4 regions of the Shewanella sp. 1311 genome follow, and region 3 is predicted to be linked to each of the others. Evidence: predicted binding sites of a transcription regulator. Region 3 holds the regulator's gene; each other region holds the start of a gene.
What was found. The regulator LexA, encoded in region 3, represses DNA repair genes until DNA is damaged. The targets are predictions, from matches to a motif close to TACTGTATNNNNATACAGTA.

Region 1 (5,304 bases), 1.6 Mb from region 3:
CGGCGCGTACACAACGTTGAGCAGTGGTCGCACGCGTATAATTACGTTTGTCCATGCCAAGAAACACGTCCTTGAACTGGTTCATGCCTGCATTGGTAAATAAAAGTGTGGGATCGTTGCCTGGCACTAATGAACTACTGTCCACAACTTGATGACCATTGCTGCGGAAAAATTCGAGGAAAGCGCTTCTAAGCTCTGCTGTAGTTTGATACATGAAATCATCCTGAATTGGGTAAGCATTACCAGCTACGCCTTAGGCTAGCCGTATTTCTATTTGCCCAGCATTATAAGCAGACTAAGGAAGGACGACCAGCCTTGATTGGTGATATGCACATCAGGAATTTAATATTTTTGCGTGAATAGCCCATACCAGAGTAGCTAGAGGCAAAACAGCAATAATAAAGGACAATGACAGACTCTGCGGGTTAGGTGCAAAAAGTACAGTATTTGAGCAAGTGGGTAAAGTGTCGGGAACGAAAGCAACAAAGCCCATTTGATGACATTTTAGAAGAAATTTTCTGAGGGCTTGTTAAAGAAGCTTTTACAGTCTTAAGGTTACATCGCAATCGATGAATTGAGGCGATTAATAATCGTCGTCGAGATCATTGGGATCTGAATCTAACGCATAAGTGATTTGATCGTAGCTAAAGCCTTGGCCCATCAAAAACCGCACTCGTTTAGCCTTTTCCTTCGCGATGACATCCCGAGCTTTAGAGCCCTTCACTTCTGTTACGCGGGGAACACCATACTTTTTGGTGGCTTTATCTTTTGCTAGTTCAAACCAGTCACAATCGCTATTGGTTATCGCCGCTTCAATGCAATCTTTAGCCAAGCCTTTTTGCGCTATCGCTTGGCGAATGCGGATGGCACCGTGGCCTCGACTAATGTGGCTACGGACCAACAGTTCAGCATAGCGATTATCATTGATAAAACCGGAGGATTCGCAAGCATCGAGCACAGGTTCGATATCATTCAGTTCGAAACCTTTTTCGAGCAATTTATCGCGGATTTGTAGGCGGGAATAATCGCGGCGCGCTAACAGCGCGACCGCGATTTGACGGGCTGACTGACTCAGAATACTTCGCCTGTTTCTAAATCAACATTATCTTCCGTGCTAGCATCAGCTTTGGCAGCCAGTGCACTAGGATTGCTCAAAAGTAACTCACGTAATGTCTTGTCAATTTCAGTAGCAATGGCTGGGTTTTCAGTCAAATATTTACCTGCATTAGCACGGCCTTGACCGATTTTATCGCCTTTATAACTGTACCAAGCACCCGCTTTTTCAATCAACTTATGGGCTACGCCTAAGTCAACTAACTCACCAGTACGGTTAATACCTTGGCCATAAAGGATTTGGAATTCAGCTTGCTTGAACGGTGCTGCAACCTTGTTTTTCACCACTTTAACACGAGTTTCATTACCGACAACTTCATCGCCGTCTTTAATGGCACCAGTACGGCGAATGTCTAAACGGACAGAGGCATAGAACTTCAGTGCGTTACCGCCGGTTGTGGTTTCAGGGTTACCGAACATAACACCAATCTTCATCCGGATTTGGTTGATGAAGATAAGTAAGGTGTTAGATTGCTTTAAGTTACCCGCAAGTTTACGCATGGCTTGGCTCATCATACGTGCCGCTAGGCCCATGTGAGAATCACCAATTTCGCCTTCGATTTCAGCTTTAGGCGTTAATGCCGCCACTGAGTCGACGACGATAACGTCAACAGCGCCTGAGCGAGTTAATGCATCACAAATCTCAAGCGCTTGCTCGCCGGTATCTGGTTGCGAACACAGCAGGTTATCAATATCTACGCCCAATTTTTTAGCATAGATAGGGTCGAGTGCATGCTCAGCATCGATAAAGGCACAGGTTTTACCTTCACGTTGCGCTGCGGCAATCACTTCTAAAGTCAGTGTCGTTTTACCTGATGATTCAGGACCATAGATCTCAACGATACGACCCATTGGCAAACCGCCAGCGCCTAAAGCAACGTCCAGAGACAGAGAACCGGTAGAAATGGTCTCAACATCCATAGAGCGATCTTCACCCAGCTTCATGATGGAGCCTTTACCAAATTGTTTCTCAATTTGGATCAATACCGCAGCAAGTGCTTTCTCTTTATTTGGATCGACCTTCATTCCAGTTCCCTCATCAAGACAAGCCTTAAGCTGTCAAAAGTAATATTCAATTTACAAACGGGTAATTCAAAAAGCCGCGCTTTTTTCCTTAATTCTGCTGACTAGTATACTGTACAATCATACAGTATCAAGACCTGTGACTGAATTATTTTTAGCTAATGGGATTTTTTAATATGGCCAAGGTTTTAGCGAATATCAAATCGGATATTGCATTCCTTTGACGAATATCCGTCATCAAGGGCTCAATTTTCGGTAAATTATTGCTAAGATTGGCGCAGCAAATTTTGCGTGGTCTTTTTAGCTGAAAATTGTACAGCAGTCTTCTGCTTCCATAGCGCTTAATCCCACATAACCACGGCAGTCACAACGGACGATAACGATTTAATGAATGTAATTGATACCGATGATTTAGAAAAACATACTCCTATGATGCGTCAGTACTTGACCATGAAAGCAGAACATCACGACATGTTGCTGTTTTATCGCATGGGTGACTTCTACGAGTTGTTTTATGACGATGCTAAACGTGCTTCTGAGCTGTTAGGCATTTCACTCACGGCGCGCGGTAAAAGTGGTGGCGATCCTATCCCCATGGCGGGACTGCCTTACCATGCTGTGGAAGGCTATCTTGCGAAATTAGTTCAAATTGGTCAATCGGTTGCGATATGCGAACAAATTGGCGACCCAGCAACCTCTAAAGGTCCTGTTGAGCGTAAAGTGGTGCGTATCGTCACGCCTGGCACCTTAACCGACGAAGCCCTGCTGCAGGAACGCCAAGACAATCTATTGGCAGCGGTTTATCAAGGTAAAATCGGTTTTGGTTATGCCACTCTGGATGTTTCATCCGGACGTTTTGTGATTGCTGAGCTCGACACACGAGAGTCATTAGAAGCTGAATTGCAACGCACTAATCCCGTTGAAATTCTCTACAGTGAAGACTTTGGCGAACTAGGTCTACTAAACGGTTTTAAAGGTAAACGTCGTCGCCCTGAATGGGAATTTGATTACGACACTAGCATCAAGTTACTACTGGCTCAGTTTGGCACGAAAGACTTGCATGGTTTTGGTATTGCAGATGCACGTTTATCACTGCAGGCTGCAGGTTGCTTGATGCAATACGTCAAAGACACACAGCGCACAGCCCTGCCCCATATCAATGCCATTACCCGCTTTAATCAAACCGATAGCATAGTGCTTGATGCGGCAACGCGCCGAAATCTAGAACTCACTCAAAACCTTGCCGGTGGCCGCGATAATTCCTTGGCTGCAGTATTGGATAACACGGCGACGCCTATGGGCAGCCGCATGTTGCAACGCTGGATCCATCAGCCACTGCGAGATCCTAAGCACATCAAAGCACGCCAACAGGCGGTGGCTGAATTACTCGATACCGACGCCCACGAAGGTCTGCATGAGCAATTAAAGGCACTTGGCGATATCGAACGTATCATGGCAAGACTCGCGCTGCGTACCGCTCGCCCAAGGGACTTTGCCCGTTTACGTCAAGCACTGGGCTTACTACCTGAATTACAACAGAGTTTAAGCACACTGAGCGCGCCGCACACAACTCAATTACGGCAACACTTAGGTGAGTTCCCCGCTGAACAAGCCTTGCTTGAGCGCGCGATAGTCGATAATCCTCCCATGCTTATCCGCGATGGCGGTGTGATCCGTGAAGGCTACAACAGCGAATTAGATGAATGGCGCGGTCTTAGCGAAGGTGCGAGTGATTACTTAGTACAACTCGAAGCCAGAGAAAAAGAACGTACAGGTATCAACACACTTAAAGTCGGCTATAACCGTGTACACGGCTATTACATTGAAGTGAGCCGCTTGCAATCCTCGCAGGTGCCGCTCAATTATCAACGACGTCAAACCCTTAAGAATATGGAGCGTTATATCACGCCCGAACTTAAGGAGTACGAAGAAAAAGTGCTCTCGAGCCAAGGTAAAGCACTGGCACTCGAAAAGCAGTTATGGGAACAATTATTTGATCTTATTCTGCCAAAATTACATGAATTACAAGCTTTTGCTCGAGCGGCGGCAGAACTTGATGTGTTAAGTAACTTTGCTGAGCGCGCCGAAACCTTAGGCTACACTTGCCCTGAGCTGAGCCAAGATATCGGCGTACAGATAGAGGCTGGTCGTCACCCAGTGGTGGAACGTGTGAGTCAAACACCGTTTATCGCTAACCCAGTCACCTTGCACAATCAAAGACGTATGTTGATTGTCACCGGACCTAACATGGGCGGTAAATCGACCTATATGCGTCAAGTCGCTTTGATCACGCTGATGGCTCATATTGGTTGTTTTGTGCCAGCAGATCGCGCACTGATCGGCCCTATCGATCGTATCTTTACCCGTATTGGCGCATCAGACGATCTGGCCTCTGGTCGTTCAACCTTTATGGTCGAAATGACAGAAACCGCCAACATTCTACACAACGCCACCGCCAGTAGCTTAGTGTTAATGGATGAAATCGGCCGCGGAACATCCACCTATGATGGTTTATCACTTGCTTGGTCGGCGGCAGAGTATTTAGCCCAGCAAGTCGGCGCTATGACCCTATTCGCCACCCATTATTTTGAACTAACTCAGTTGCCTGAATTAATGGCCGGTGTTTACAATGTGCACCTCGATGCCATTGAACACGACGATACCATCGCCTTTATGCATGCAGTGCAAGAAGGCGCCGCTAGTAAAAGCTACGGCTTACAAGTTGCGGCGCTTGCTGGCGTACCAAACAAAGTGATTAAAGCCGCTAAACATAAGTTGCAGCAATTGGAGAGTCGCGATCATCAAGCTGAAGGAACGAGGACGCCTATTCAAAGCTTACTCGCGTTACCTGAACCTGTTGAGAATCCAGCGCTAACGAAGTTAAGTAGCATTAATCCCGATAACTTAACGCCAAAACAAGCACTTGATTTGCTCTATGAGCTGAAACGTCTGAGCTAAAGCTCTGTGAACGGATGATATTCGCCAAGCAATATGATCAGCAATAAAGGACTAGAAACAATAACGCCCACTCTTTAGTGGGCGTTTTACTTTTATCGACTAGACCTAAGCACTAGACTAAATCACTAGACCTTAGCTAGGAGCTAGGCATAGAGATCAACGAACAACTGATCTTAATTTCTCATTTATTAGTTTCGAAATAATTAGTTT
Region 2 (5,304 bases), 2.1 Mb from region 3:
CCCATGTCGGAAAGCCATCTCAATGGTTTGGATTGATTACGCTATCATATTCGTCATCGGATTATCGACTCTCATCAGTCTAATCCGCGGATTCGCCAAAGAAGCCATGTCCTTAGTGGTATGGTTCGCGGCTTTCTTTGTTGCCAGCCAATTTTACCAAGATCTTGCCGTTCACTTAACTCAAATGAACGATGAGATGCTGCGTAATGGCGTTTCTATTGCCATCCTCTTTATTACCACTTTGGTACTCGGTGCCTTAGTTAACTATATTCTCGGACAACTTGTTGTCAAAACCGGATTATCTGGCACTGACAGGCTTTTGGGCTTGTGCTTCGGTGCTATTCGAGGCGCGCTTATTGTTAGCGCCTTGTTGTTTTTCATGGATGCTTTCACAGGCTCGCCCAACACCCAATGGTGGAAGGACTCTGTGCTAGTGCCCGAATTTGGCGTTGTCATTCAATGGTTTTTTGACTATTTGGAAAACACCTCCAGCTTTGTACCCAAACTATAAGAAAGAAAATTAATTAATCCTAAGTGATGGAAAGTAGCAATCGCTTAGGTATGTACGTCACTCCTGTTCAAGGGTTTATGCCTAAAAACAGGGTAACTGTGAGCGCAATAGCAAGTTTAGGCGTGCGATTGCGATTAACAGGTCAGTGACGGGATACCTTGGCGACCGATAGGTAGCACTTAAGCCGAAAGGCTAGAGGTTTACTTTATCATTTGCTTATATTTCAACATGAAAGGGCATAGAACATCTTACAATGAGGAAGCTTACCCATGTGTGGTATCGTCGGAATAGTTGGCCAATCATCGGTTAATCAGACCATTTATGATGCACTGACAGTGTTGCAGCACAGAGGTCAGGATGCGGCAGGTATTGTGACCATTGATCGTGGTGCTTTCAGACTGCGTAAAGCCAATGGTCTGGTCAAAGACGTTTTTGAAGTCAAACACATGCAACGCCTACAAGGTAATGCAGGTATTGGCCATGTGCGTTATCCAACAGCGGGCAGTTCAAGCGCATCTGAAGCGCAGCCTTTCTATGTTAACTCGCCATTTGGGATCTCTTTAGCCCACAACGGCAACTTAACCAATACAGTCGAATTAGCCGAAGGGCTGATCAAAAAACGTCGCCATGTGAACACCACTTCAGATTCTGAAGTGTTGCTCAACCTGTTGGCCGACGAACTGCAAAAAACTACGAGTTTGACCCTGACGTCGGAAGAAGTGTTCGATGCCGTCGCTAACGTACACCAGCAAGCTCGTGGTGCCTATGCGGTTGTGGCTATGATTATCGGTCAAGGCCTAGTCGCGTTCCGTGACCCATTTGGTATTCGTCCTCTGGTGTTAGGTAAGCACGAAACGCCAACGGGTACTGAATATATGGTCGCTTCTGAAAGCGTGGCACTCGATGCCGTCGGTTTTGAAGTGATGCGTGATGTGGCGCCAGGTGAAGCGATTTACGTGTCAATTGATGGTCAGCTGTATACCCGTCAATGTGCAGCAGAACCTAGCTACGCCCCTTGTATCTTCGAATTCGTTTATTTTGCCCGTCCAGATTCGACTATCGATAAAGTGTCTGTTTATGCCAGTCGCGTAAACATGGGCGCTAAGCTTGGCGAGAAGATTAAGAAAGAATGGTACGATCATGACATCGACGTGGTGATCCCTATTCCTGAAACTTCTTGCGATATCGCGCTGGAAATTGCCCGTTGCATGGACTTACCATACCGCCAAGGTTTTGTGAAAAACCGTTATATTGGTCGTACTTTTATCATGCCGGGTCAACAGGAACGTAAGAAGTCAGTGCGTCGCAAGTTGAATGCGATTAACACTGAATTCAAAGGCAAAAATGTCTTGCTGGTGGACGACTCTATCGTTCGCGGTACGACGTCTGAGCAAATCATCGAAATGGCCCGTGAAGCGGGTGCCAAGAAAGTGTACTTTGCCTCTGCCGCACCGGAAATTCGTTTCCCGAACGTATATGGTATCGACATGCCAACGTCAAACGAGTTGATCGCCCATGGCCGTGATGCCGATGAAATCGCTAAGTTAATTGGTGCCGATGGCATTATTTTCCAAGACTTACCTGATTTAATCGAAGCGGTAAGAATGGAAAATCCAGCGATTAAGCGTTTCGAAACCTCTGTTTTTGATGGTCATTACATCACTAACGATGTAGATCAAGCGTATTTAGATCACTTGACGCAACTGCGTAATGACGATGCTAAAGCGGATCGTAACAAAGATATAGGTACTAACTTAGAACTGCATAACGTCTGTCACCCATAAGGTGAAACGTTAGGCGGATAAAAAGCCAGTGATAATGTCATTGGCTTTTTTTATGGCTTTTTTATGGAGCGTTAACCGCCACTTGGGAAAGGTATCGCGATTGGGCGAGGGGGAACATCTATGAGTGTTTGTTCTCGACATCCGCATGCGAGGCTGCTGATCTTTTCAGCCATAGGTTTTGTCGTGTTTATCCCCAGATCCACAGCAGCATCCACACCCCGAATAAGCTGCTTAAGCTATGGCGGGTGACTTGGTGTTTTAGCAGTAGCGATAAACTCACCGCAATGGGCATTACTAACATGAATCCCCATGCTAAAGGCATGTCGATGATTTTCATTTGTCCCAGCCAAGTGCTGGTGAGCATGCTTATCGCGAGTAACATCAGGCTATGAAATAGCAGTAACTGATTGAATCTTAATATCAATGCTGGACTGATTGTCATCGTCTGCCGCGCATTTATTGCAAATTGTCTCATAGCCACTCCTCTAAAATTTAGTGTATTCTAGTAGTTGTTGAGAATTATTCGCAATTGAATTTACACTTGAGCTTTGGTATTTAAGCTCGGTTTGCCACAGAAATTTGCACTCATCGGGCGTTTGGGCTAAATTATACTGTAATTATATCCAGTGCCTGGTGTTTGTATGATCCTCTATATCGCAGAAAAACCTAGCCTAGGGCGGGCCATTGCCGATGTATTGCCTAAACCCCATAAAAAAGGCGATGGATTTATCGAAGCCGCCAATGGCGATTGCGTGTCTTGGTGTGTCGGTCACTTGCTCGAACAAGCAGAACCTGATGCCTATAATCCCGAATTTAAGTCGTGGAAATTCGAGCACTTGCCAATAGTGCCTGACAAGTGGCAACTAAAACCTAAGGCCGCAACTCGCAGTCAACTCACAGTGCTAAAACGATTAGTCAAACAAGCCAATACGCTGGTCAATGCGGGCGATCCCGACCGTGAAGGGCAGTTACTCGTGGATGAAGTGATTGCCTATCTTGGCGTGAGGGGTGACAAGTTACATCAAACTCAGCGTTTACTGATCAGCGACTTAAACCCACAAGCCGTAAAACGGGCGCTAACGCAGCTGCGCAGTAATCGAGAGTTTATTCCTTTGTCCACATCGGCCTTAGCCCGTAGCCGCGCCGATTGGCTCTACGGCATGAATATGACCCGCGCGTACACTATCCAAGGTAAAAAGGTTGGTTATCAAGGCGTATTGTCCGTCGGGCGAGTGCAAACGCCTTTACTCGGGCTAGTGGTGCGCCGTGATGAAGAGATTGCTAATTTTCAATCTAAACCTTTCTATGAAGTGCTAGCGCATTTGGCGACCGAAAAGCAGGAAAACTTCAGCGCTAAGTGGCAACCCAGCGAAGCTTGTCAGCCCTATATGGACGAAGAAGGGCGAGTACTAGCCAGAGGGTTAGCGCAAAATGTGGTGAGTCGCATCAGTGATAAACCCGCCTTAGTCACTCAATTAGTGGCTAAGGACAAGAAACAGAATCCGCCATTGCCCTACAGCTTATCCGCGTTGCAGATTGATGCGGCGAAACGGTTTGGCATGAGTGCTAAGGATGTACTCGATACCTGCCAGAGTTTGTATGAACGCCATAAACTCATTACCTATCCCCGCTCCGACAGCCGTTATTTACCCGTCGAGCAACATAGCCTAGCGCCGTCGGTTCTTAGGGCGATTAGCGGTGGTGCCGCTGAGTTACTGCAAGGCGCCGATGCCCCCGATCCACGGCTTAAATCCAAGGCATGGGATGATAAAAAAGTGGATGCCCACCACGCCATTGTTCCTACCGAGAAGACGGCTAACTTATCCAACTTGAGTCAGCGTGAGAGGCAGTTATATCTTCATGTTGCCCGCCAGTACTTAGCCCAGTTTTATCCGGCCTATTGTTACAGTGAAACCACAGTACAAGTGACAATAGAGGGCGGCTTATTTAATACCAAGGCGCGTCAGGATAAATCTCTTGGCTGGAAGCTGCTCTTTGCCCGCCAAGAGCCAAATGGTAGTAAGCCGAGTGGCAACAAGTCGACGGAGGAAAATGCGGGTAAGGATGATGAGGAGAATGACGAGTTTATCGGCCAATTACCGCCTCTGAAACTAGGTCAGGCTTTGCATTGTACTCGAGGCGAGTTACTGGAGAAAAATACTCAGCCGCCAAAGGCCTTTACCGATGCCACTTTACTCAGTGCTATGACGGGGATTAGCCGTTACGTAACCGACCCTGAGATCCGTAAAATTCTCAAAGAAACTGATGGCTTAGGTACTGAAGCCACCCGTGCAGGCATTATTGAACTACTGTTTAAACGCGTTTTTTTACAACGCTTAGGTAAATCTATCGTTTCGACGGATGTGGGTAAGGGATTAATTAACAGCTTACCCGCGAGTGCAACAACGCCTGACATGACTGCCCTTTGGGAAGCAAGCTTGAACGGTATTTGTCATAAAGAAACCTCCTATCAAGCCTTTATGCAACCGCTGCTCGGTACTTTATCCACGCTTATTCACAATGCAGGAGCACAACTGCCCACCGCGCTTAATGGTTTAAAAGGCCAAGGTTATCGTAAAACGGCTGGGAATAAATCCGGTTATCGTAAGTCGCCTTACCGTAAAGCCTCTAGCTCGACAAAACGCACTGGCACGGCAAGTACCGCTAAAACAAGTACAACAACAAGTAGCAGTGCGAAAAAGTCGAGTGCGAGTTCAGGGACTCGGAGTCGAACACGCAAAGTGGCTTCTGAGGTTTGATAGGCACGAGTATCATTGGTTTTAGGGGCATTTCCGGCCATTAAATGGCTGGAAATAGCCCTAAATTTTGGCAAAAAAAAAGAGTAAACCAAAACGGTTTACTCATACGGAAATAGGTCGTTGAAACTTGCCAAAATCACTCAATAGATGAGGAGCAGGTTTATAATGTCAGCGTTAACTTAATTAGCCCTTAAAATTAACCTTTATCTTAAGGTGTCGCCTCGGTTTAAGCTGATGAGCTTATCCAGTA
Region 3 (5,304 bases):
GAAGTTGGGCTCGACCAATTGTAATCCGGGCTGAAACAGTTCAGCGCGGATCACCATGGCCATAGCGCCACCGGTTAAAAACATAATGAAGCTGAACCATAAATACAAAGTACCAATGTCTTTATGGTTGGTGGTTAGCACCCAGCGCATGATGCCCTTTGGCGCACCATGATGATGGTCATCATGGGCTGCGGTTTGATCTTGAGTCGTTGTGCTCATCATAATCCCCTACTGTCCATGGCTTGCGATATCAGCAGGTTGCACTGTATCGCCGGTATTGTTGCCCCAAGCATTGCGCTCATAGGTAATGACTGCTGCGAGTTGCTGTGGGCTGAGTTGTTTGCCAAATGCTTGCATAGCCGTGCCTGTTTTGCCGTGCATCACAATATCGAGATGATTGGCGACGGGCCCAGTGGCGATAGCACTGCCAGCGAGGGCGGGGAAGGCGGGTGGTATGCCTGCTCCCGTCAACTGATGGCAGGCCGCACAAGTGGTGGTGTAGACAGTTTCACCTTCGGCCATCAGTGCCTCATGGGTGAGAGTGGGGAGGCTCGCCGGATCCACTATGGTTGTGGAGTCGACAACTGCTGCGGGCTCAGTTGTAGGTGCGGGAGTTGGGGTCGTATTGGCTGGTGCGGTAGCAGGTGCCTGTGTGCCTGCACTACCGTTCATGTGCTCGTTGACGTCTTTGGCCTGTACAGCATCGCCAGTATTATTGCCCCAAGCATTACGCTCATAGGTAATCACAGCGGCAATTTCTTGTGCAGTCAATTGCTTACTAAAGGCTTGCATAGCCGTACCCGTTTTACCGTTGAGCACAATTTCAAGGTGGCCGCTGAGCGGTCCCGTTGCTATCGGACTGCCTTTGAGGTGTGGGAATACGCCTTGTAACCCCTCGCCATTGGGCTGGTGGCAGGCTGCGCAGTGCCCGAGGTAAACTTGCTCACCTTGGGTCATCAGATCATCTTTGCTAAGGGTCTGTGATAAAGCGGCTTGAGCGGCTTCTGCCGCCGCGCCTGCGGCTTGTTTCTGCTCCGTTACCCAAGCTTCAAACTCGGCTTCGGGTAAGGCTTGCACTACGATCGGCATAAAACCATGGTCTTTACCGCAGAGTTCGGCGCATTGACCACGGTAAATACCGGGTTTGTCGATGCGAGTCCAAGCCTCATTGATAAATCCTGGGTTGGCATCTTTCTTCACGGCAAAAGCAGGTACCCACCATGAATGGATGACATCTTCAGAGGTCATCAAAAATCGGATTTTGCGATTTATCGGCAGTACGAGCGGCTTATCGACTTCCAATAGGTAGTGTTCACCCTTGGTTTCGGTACCGTCGATTTGGGCTCTAGGGGTTGCGAGTATGCTGTAAAAATCAATGTCTTGATCGAAATAGCTGTAATGCCATTTCCATTGGGAACCCGTGACTTTAACGGTCAGATCGGCGTCACTGGGATCTTCCATCGCAATTAAGGTTTTTGTCGCAGGAATCGCCATTAAGATCAAAATGATAAATGGCAGAATCGTCCAAGCGATTTCAACTTTAGTGCTTTCGTGAAAGTGGGACGCGACAGCGCCTTTGGATTTTCTGTGGTTGATCATGGCGTAAATCATCACGCCAAAGACCACAAGGCCAATGGCGCAGCAGATATACAAGATGGTCATGTGCAAGTGATAAACCTTGCCACTGATCTCGGTTACGCCAGGGGTCATGTTGAACCGCATGTCCGCGGCGGCCAACGGTGGTGCGAATAACACCACGAGTAAACAATACAACAATTGCTTCACAAGACTTCTCCTCTGCCAATTGCGAATAGCAACTACAAAGAAGAGCAACACAGTAAGTCTCAACTCTATGCAAACTCTTCAGTTCCCAAAAAAGCTTTTTTGACTTCAACGTGCGTTGGCGGCTGTTACTTTTAATTAAGTATTATTACTGCTGGTATTAGCCACGCTGGCACATACGACTGAAATAAATCTGTTCTCTATTTTTAGTGGCATTTTGAACGCGATAACGGCTCGATTTATTTGCCACGGGCGGCGATATATCATCGCCGACTAAACCAACCATACTTGCTGTTTAAATATTGATCAAGATCACTTATTTATCTAATTGTCTGAAAAATTGCCAAAAAAAAGCCTCACATTCATAGGCGAGGCGGCTTTCAAGGTAAAAAATTAAATGAATATTTAATGCACAGCGCTAAAAAAAGATTGTTGGCCGAAGAGGCTACCTTGCTCAATGCGTACGTCGCCATGTAAGTGACTGTTTACGTCTTCTAGCACTATGCCCATGGCGCGGGCACTTTTAGCGACAATTTGCAGGCGACGATTATCGCGTGCATCTAATGATTGGGTCCAAGTAATAACCGCACTGGACGTACCACTTGTTAAGGCTTTTTCCATCGCCCACAGGGTTTCCACTTCATCTTTCGCGTGCACCAGCAAGACTCTATCCATACGCACGCCAGCGTTGGCGAGCATTTGTTTGTAGCCAATACTCGGCGGGTTGATGAGCACTAACCAACGGCCCTGTTGGCTTAACTGGGCGAGTTGCGCGCTCAGATGAATTAATTCTTGGCGACCTTGAGTCTTCGTTGGCATGCAGGCGATAGGTGCATGGTGCCAGTCATAGTCGGCATCACGTACTTCATCGAGCCACAAGCCCGGGTGGCGGGGTGCATTGCCAAGTAGTTTGTTCATAGCCAATCTCCATTACGGATCACACCGACGGCGAGTCCTTCAATTGTTAAACTTTGATAGCCTAAATCCACTTTAATCGGGGAATAGTCTTCATTTTCGGCGTGTAGATAGACCACATTACCTTTTTTTTCGAAACGTTTAACAGTGACATCGTCGTCGACTCTAGCGACAACCACTTGACCATTTCTAGCTTGTTGTACTTTATGAACTGCCAGCAAATCTCCTTCGAGAATGCCGATATTCTTCATGCTGTCGCCTTTAACCCGCAGTAAAAAATCGGCGGCGGGATGAAACATGCTGGGGTCGACTTGGTAGTACTGTTCAACATGTTCTTGGGCGAGAATAGGTTCGCCAGCGGCTACTTGACCGATAAGCGGTAAACCTGTTTCAGTTACTTCTTCGACTTCCGCAGTCAGACGAATGCCCCGCGATGTGCCTGGCATGATCTCAATGCAGCCCTTTTTCGCCAACGCTTTAAGATGCTCTTCAGCCGCATTGGCGCTCTTAAAACCTAAACGGGTCGCGATTTCTGCCCGAGTGGGTGGCATGCCAGTATCGGCAATATTTCGTTTAATTAGCTCTAAAATTTCAGCTTGGCGTGGCGTCAAAGGTCTCATGGTGTTTCCTGTTTTTCTATACAGTTACTGTTAGTATATACAGTATTATTTGCAGCGCAAGTATTAACCACTTTTTAGCTATGTTGGAGAGAATTAGCGAATATTACCCATAGTCTGGTATTCTACCGGGCTAGTAAACGTACTTAATTGCATAAGAATAATGCCTAAACACGACTCTCTTTGGTTGAAATCATTACGCTGGATCCAAAAACACTTAGTGCACACTATTGTTGTGCCTCAGGATCCCTTTGCCGATCTGAATCTGGATGCCTCCAGACCCCTTGCTTATGTGATGAAAACGGAATCGCTGAGTGACATCGCTGCCCTGAGTGAAATAACGGCTAAGTTAGGACTACCGAGCCCCTATGAGCCTTTAGTGGCAAATGGTGTGATTGCGCCTCGGGTTGTCTGCCTTCAAGGGCGTAAGCCGCTGTTTGGTGAGCGTGCCGGTAACGAGCCTTTCCTCGAATGCTTTATGCGTTTGTTGGCCGTGCATAAGGAGCGCCCTGAATTAGACATTCAACTGGTGCCCGTGAGCCTGTATTGGGGCCGCACGCCAGGGAAAGAAGACGACACTATGAAGGCGGCTGTGTTTGAGCGGGAAAACCCGACTTGGCTGCGCAAATGCTTGATGATTCTATTCTTAGGTCGACATAACTTCGTACAGTTTTCAAATGCGGTATCTCTGCGATACATGGCCGACGAACACGGCACTGACATGGGGATTGCCCATAAATTAGCGCGGGTCGCGCGGGTGCATTTCCGCCGTCAACGTAAGGTGATGACAGGGCCTGTGCTGCCAAATCGCCAAGCATTGTTTCATTCGCTGCTCAAATCTGAGTCGTTGCGTAAAGCGATTCAAGAAGAAGCGGCCAACAAAAAGATTTCTGAGACCCAAGCGCGCGAGACGGCTATTGAGTACCTTGATGAAATCGCTGCAGATTACTCAGATAGTTTAGTGCGTATTGCCGAGCGTTTTTTAACTTGGTTGTGGAACAAGCTTTACAGCGGGATCAACATTAAAGGCGCCGAGCAAGTTCGCCAGTTGCACCATGATGGCCACGAGATTGTCTATGTACCTTGTCATCGCAGCCACATGGATTACCTGCTGTTATCGTATATTTTGTACTATCAAGGTATGGTTCCGCCGCACATTGCCGCAGGTATTAACCTCAACTTCTGGCCCGCTGGACCTATGTTCCGTCGCGGTGGTGCCTTCTTTATCCGCCGTAGTTTTAATGGCAACAAGCTGTATACCGCAGTATTCCGTGAGTATTTAGATCAACTGTTTGCTAAAGGTTATTCGGTGGAATATTTCTCCGAAGGCGGCCGCTCACGTACGGGTCGTCTATTGGCGCCAAAAACCGGCATGATTGCTATGACTATGAACAGTGTGCTGCGCGGTATCGAGCGTCCAGTCACGCTAGTGCCTGTGTATTTAGGCTATGACCATGTGATGGAAGTGGCGACGTACCATAAAGAGTTAAGTGGTAAGAAAAAGAAAAAAGAATCTGTGTGGCAAGTGTTTGGCGCGATCCGCAAACTGGGTAATTTCGGTCAAGGTTATGTGAACTTTGGCGAGCCTATAACCCTGCAAAACTTCTTAAATGAGCGCGCGCCAAACTGGCGTACTGAGTTGGCCGATGATCCTGAGCAAAAACCAAGCTGGTTAACGCCAGCGGTAAACGTGCTGGCGAATCGAGTGATGACGAATATTAACGATGCGGCGGCGGCGAGTTCGGTGACCTTGACGAGTTTAGTGTTGCTGGCGACAGATCAAAATGCCTTAGAGCGCAGTCTGTTGGAACGTCAGCTTGATCTGTATCTGACCCTACTCAAAAAAGTGCCTTACACTACTTATACTTCGGTTGCCGAAGGTGATGGTAAGCATTTAGTGCAGCAAGGTTTAGAGCTGAACAAGTTTGTTGTGTGTGCCGATCCTTTAGGTGAAATCGTGTCTATCGAGGCGAGTCAGGCAGTGTCTATG
Region 4 (5,304 bases), 1.3 Mb from region 3:
GCCCCATCAACTCCTGCCAAGCGTGAAACTCACCACGGCCTAGCCCAACAACGGACATAGACACACTAGCAGCTATCATACTCAGCAAGGTAAATGGCAACACAGGCAACCAATGGCCGACCCGTTGCGAACAAATGGTATAACCACTCCACGCCAACATGCCGGCGGCAATCATCACATCACCTTGGTTAAAACTAAAGTTGAGCAACTGCTGCACACTGCCATTGGTGATCACTAGCAGTACGCCCGCCAAACCACCGACTAAGCTGAACACTTGTTGTCTGCTGAGCCATTCACGCTGTAATAGCGCGTTGACGATTGAAGTCACTAGCGGGCTGAGCGCCATAATCAAGGCGCCATTGGCGGCAGAGGTGTGCTGCAGCCCATTAAATAACGCCAGATTTAAGCCGCCCACACCAATCACGCCCACCAGCGCTATGACAGTGTATTGTGCCAAACTCAATTTGGGCCAAGCTTGACGAGTGAAAACGATATATAACGCCAGAGTCACCGCCGCAATGGTAAAACGCCAGAATACGAGGGATTCACCTGACATATCCTCCAGCACTCGCTTAGCTATGGGAAACACGCTGCCCCAGCTAAAAACGCAAATAAGTAGACAAACGAATGTCATGTAAGGTGTATGGGATTTCATATCGGACTCTAGGGAGATAATTGGGATTGAGCTTAGTTTATAAGTTTCATATATTATTAAAACCTACAAGATTGAGAGCTTAAATTCCAAATATGAAACTTAATTATTCCTTAGACGATATGCGCTTATTTTGGGTGGTGGCACAACAAGGGAGCTTTAAGCTCGCGGCGCAACACTTAGGCATTCCACCTTCAACCTTAAGCCGTCGAATCAATCTGTTAGAACAATCATTAGGCCTGCGTTTACTGCACAGAGACGCCCATAGAGTCAACCTTACCGCCACAGGTCAGCGTTATCTCGAACGCTGTGGCCCGCTGTTTATCGAGTTAAACCAGGTATCCGGTGAGTTGCATGCGGATAAACATCAAGCGGTTGGCAAACTGCGGATCTCGGCGCCTATCAATACAACCTATCGCTGGCTAGGTGAATCACTCAACGCCTTCCAACGGCATTATCCCAATATCGACATCGATTTAAGCCTGTCGAACATGAATATCGATGTCAGTGAAAACGCCATCGATATCGCCTTTCGAGTGGGTGAACCTAAAGATCCCGATTGGATTGCAAGGCCGCTCACCACGATTAGCTTTGTGCTTTGCGCCAGCACATCGGCAACCCAGTGGCATACACTGCAAGCCATAGAAGCACTCGAACAACATCCGGTTATCATCGCAAAGCCCGTAAAAACATGGCGCTTACAACACAATATCACAGGACAAGATTTCGAGTTTGAGCCGAGGGGGAATATCAAATTAGCCGTCGATGATATGGCGATCGCCAGTCAGGCTGTAGTGGCGGGACTCGGTATTGGGCTATTACCCATCAGCATGGCGAGTGAACAGATACAAAGCGGCAAGCTCGTTCAAATACTGCCAGAATGGCAAGGTATTCCGCGCACCGCCTACTTGATGTATCGCGATCGGGACAATTTACCCTTGCGGGTCAGACTGTTAATTGATTTTATGTTGGCGAATCCACCCGAGGCTTATTGAGCCATTCAGGCATGAGTCTGCGGCGTATCGACTCAGTAAACAGCTAGAGCGCTAAATCAAGCTGAGTCTGGGCATTTGGGATTTCGGGCACTGCGAGGATAGAATCGGCGAGTCCTACCGAAATACCCAATAGACGAATGCCGCGCCCCTCTTGCCTTGCCATCGCCTGTGCGAGTAGATCATAAAACATCACAATCGAGACTTCATCACTACGATGCTCAATGGTGGTTTGCTTGAAATCATTAAACTTGAGCTTGACCACTTGCTTGTGAATTTTGCGCTCTTTAGCGCTGCGGCTCAAACGTAGGGCTAATTCTTGGATCAATCCCGGCATCACTTGTTGGCACTGCTCTAGGCTATAAATATCCTTCGCCAGCGTGGTTTCAACACCCACTGATTTACGTTCCCTGTCAGCGGAAATGCCCCGCTCATCGATGCCTTGGGAACGCTCAATCAAGACGCCACCAAACTTGCCGAATCGCGCCAATAACTCAGGTTTAGAATAGGCTTGCACATCACCACAGGTATTGAGCCCAAGCGAGGAGAGCTTTTCGGCGGTGACTTTGCCGACACCGGGAATTTTACGCAGCGATAAGGTTTTAACAAAATCAGGAAGTGTCTCTGGAGTAATCACATATTGGCCGTTTGGCTTATTCAAATCCGAGGCAACTTTAGCCAAAAACTTCACCGGTGCTATGCCTGCCGAAGCGGTTAACCCAGTTTCGGCTAAGATATCGCTGCGAATGGCCTGCGCAATCAAGGTCGCCGAGCCCTTATATTGTTGGCACTCACTCACGTCTAAATAGGCTTCATCTAAGGACAACGGCTCAATCAATGGGGTATAACGGGAGAAGATTTCACGAATTTGCAGCGACACATCTTTATAAACCTGCATCCGCCCAGGAACCAAAATGAGATCGGGACACAACTTAAAGGCATAAGCGGTCGCCATCGCCGAACGCACACCGAATTTACGTGCCTCATAACTGCAAGTGCTAATAACACCACGACGATCGCTGCTGCCGCCCACAGCTAAAGGCTTGCCACGGTATTCGGGAAAGTCGCGCATTTCCACTGCCGCAAAATAGCAGTCCATATCGATGTGAATAATTTTTCGCACGTTGAATTCCTCCAACGCCAAAATACTGTATATAAAAACAGTAATCAAGTGTTCGTCATCAATTTAGCGAGGATCGGGCGGGAAACCTAAAATAAAAAGGAGCCTAAGCTCCTTTTGTGAGTGCACTATGAGTGATGCCGTGATTGAGCTGATGATCAGTGAGCGAATAGTTCACTGACCAGCTCAGGCTTAAATCTTAAATTGGCCGATATTGCGAGTAAGTGCGCGGGTCATATCTTCAAAGCCTTGCAAGCTTTGCGACAAGTCCTGACTCGAAAGCAAAGACTGATCCGACAACCCCCGCACATTATCGACATTGAGCGCCACTTCCTCGGCTGCCACGGCTTGCTGATCGATTGCTACGGTTATTTCAACCGTTTGCTGTTGGATTGACATAATCGCCGTCGCAATATCATTCAGTGCCGCTTCGACCTGAGTCGTTAGCTCTTGCCCCGCTTTCGCTTGCTCAACGCCCGATTCCATCACTTGCTCAGCCTGCAATGCGCTTTGTTGCAAGGTTTGGATAATGCCTTGAATGTTAGCGGTAGAATCTTGGGTACGCGATGCCAACGTGCGCACTTCGTCGGCCACCACAGCAAAGCCGCGACCTTGCTCACCCGCACGCGCCGCTTCAATCGCCGCATTCAATGCCAATAGATTGGTTTGTTCGGCAATGTTACGGATCACGCTCAAGACTTCACCGATTTGCTCTGAGCTATTGCGTAAGTGTTTAATCACTTTCGCCGCCGCAATCACTTGTTGCGACAGTGCCTTCATCCCTTCGGTCGCACGGGAAACAATCTGTGTACCATCGTGGGCTTGAGTCTGCGCCTTCTGGGCAAAATCATTCGCCCGCTGGGCACTGACAGCCATTTCTTGACTGGTTTGCGCCATTTGCGTTGCGGCGGTGGCAACCGAATCTATCTGCTGCTTTTGCGATGAGACCGACGACACGGCTAAGTCGCAGATTTGCCGCGCATCGATAACGCCCGTGCCAACCTCTTGGGTTAAGCTGCGTGTATCCAACAACATATGCTGCACTTTCTCGGCAAAGCGGTTAAAAGCATCGCCAAGTTTACCTAACTCATCTTCTCGATCCATTAGAATACGTTTTGATAAATCACTGTCACCTTCGGCGATATCTTCCATCGCATCCAATAACTTAGCTAACTGGCGTCTAAAGGGCAGCAACATCAACCACACGGTCACGCCCATTAGCAGCATGATACCTATGGCAACCATACTGGCATTCCAGAACGCGGCGGTCACTGGTGCTTCAATCACTTCGTGAGGCAACATAAAGGCTAAGTGCCACTTTTGTTTGGGATAATCGCCGCCCACAGTCACAAAGCTCACCCGCTGGGGAACGCCATTAAATGTAACATTAGCAAACCCTTGCGCTTCTCTTTGCATCTGTTGTCTTAAGGCGGAAAATCCTGATGTGTCCTTAAACTGAGTATCCACTTGATTCGCCAAGGAGCCCGGCGGGAAACGCTCGGAAAAACCAGGGAAATACACTAGCTTGCCTTCGTCTGTCATTAAGAAAGCTTGGCCAAAATCACGGTATTTAATCGGTGCCAGCAGGGATTTTCCAATAGTATCAATCAAGATATCCATGCCGCCGATACCAATCAGCTCACCATTCGCCGCATAAACGGGGGTTTTAACCGTGGCAGAAATTGAACCATCGTTCGCATCGACCGCTGGATCGCCAACAAAGAGCCCGGCTTGATCGATCGCTTCCTGCCACCAAGGTCGTTTGTTGGTGTAGTAATCTGGATCGCCATCAAAACGGCCATTAAGGTCAAAGTACTCGAAGGTATTGGCCGAGCCAAAAAACACCGATTTAACATCACTATCGCGATCAGAGAAAGACTTAAAGTAACCAATAATGTCTTGGTACTGGCGATCAGCCGCGAGGTGACTGCCACGGGCGTGATACTGAGTAAACCACTTCACTAAACCCGGCTCGGCAAACACTGAATGGATCACTTGGCCCTTAGCAATAAAGTAACCGCTAATCTCATTGGCTTTTAAGGCAACTAACGCCGAAATATCCGCATCGACCTGCTTTCGCGTGTTATCACTTTCTTTCGTCACCAACAAAGCGGCGACTAAGGTAAGCAGTACTGCAAGCGCACCAACGATAGTAACCACTAACTGCAAACTTAGAGAACGTTTCATATATCCCATCAATCTTCCCGTCTGGCTGACCAACAACTTAACAATATGGCTCGCAAAAATAGTTTTACACGGTAACAATTTTTACCTGTTAACAACAGATGAAATCGACATAAAAAACGTAAATAAGTATTTGTAAAGAAAGGATATTGAACGTATAACAGGATTCGCTAAATTTAAGGCGGATTGCAGAGGATGAGTTTGTAGAGGCAAAGTTTTACAGTCATATAGACTATATAGGGATTCGAAAAATAGGAAGCGGTAGAAATAAGATCAGCGAGTTAGCCTCGCTGATCTTGATTTAGCGATTACATCTTAGTTTGCAGGTAGTTTTGCAGCCCGACACGGTCGATAAG

Region 1: recA (recombinase RecA) is a predicted target of LexA. The motif match lies at 2,247-2,266, and genes of this name have one in related genera.
Region 2: AC5YB3_RS03325 (DNA topoisomerase III) is a predicted target of LexA. The motif match lies at 2,905-2,924, and genes of this name have one in related genera.
Region 4: dinB (DNA polymerase IV) is a predicted target of LexA. The motif match lies at 2,791-2,810, and genes of this name have one in related genera.

What each region holds. Positions count from the first base shown of each region.
Region 1 is NZ_CM181686.1:1,171,369-1,176,672, forward strand. Features, by position in the region: gene alaS (alanine--tRNA ligase) at 1-214, opposite strand, end outside; gene AC5YB3_RS05345 (regulatory protein RecX) at 584-1,054, opposite strand; gene recA (recombinase RecA) at 1,072-2,139, opposite strand; gene mutS (DNA mismatch repair protein MutS) at 2,524-5,094, shown strand; gene rpoS (RNA polymerase sigma factor RpoS) at 5,298-5,304, opposite strand, start outside.
Region 2 is NZ_CM181686.1:738,531-743,834, reverse strand. Features, by position in the region: gene AC5YB3_RS03340 (CvpA family protein) at 23-511, shown strand; gene purF (amidophosphoribosyltransferase) at 781-2,295, shown strand; gene AC5YB3_RS03330 (hypothetical protein) at 2,483-2,770, opposite strand; gene AC5YB3_RS03325 (DNA topoisomerase III) at 2,937-5,054, shown strand; gene AC5YB3_RS03320 (alpha/beta fold hydrolase) at 5,258-5,304, opposite strand, start outside.
Region 3 is NZ_CM181686.1:2,814,189-2,819,492, forward strand. Features, by position in the region: gene ctaD (cytochrome c oxidase subunit I) at 1-219, opposite strand, end outside; gene coxB (cytochrome c oxidase subunit II) at 229-1,785, opposite strand; gene AC5YB3_RS12665 (cell division inhibitor SulA) at 2,188-2,700, opposite strand; gene lexA (transcriptional repressor LexA) at 2,697-3,317, opposite strand; gene plsB (glycerol-3-phosphate 1-O-acyltransferase PlsB) at 3,478-5,304, shown strand, end outside.
Region 4 is NZ_CM181686.1:1,525,795-1,531,098, forward strand. Features, by position in the region: gene AC5YB3_RS07040 (DMT family transporter) at 1-655, opposite strand, end outside; gene AC5YB3_RS07045 (LysR family transcriptional regulator) at 748-1,647, shown strand; gene dinB (DNA polymerase IV) at 1,691-2,767, opposite strand; gene AC5YB3_RS07055 (methyl-accepting chemotaxis protein) at 2,957-4,960, opposite strand; gene bfr (bacterioferritin) at 5,257-5,304, opposite strand, start outside.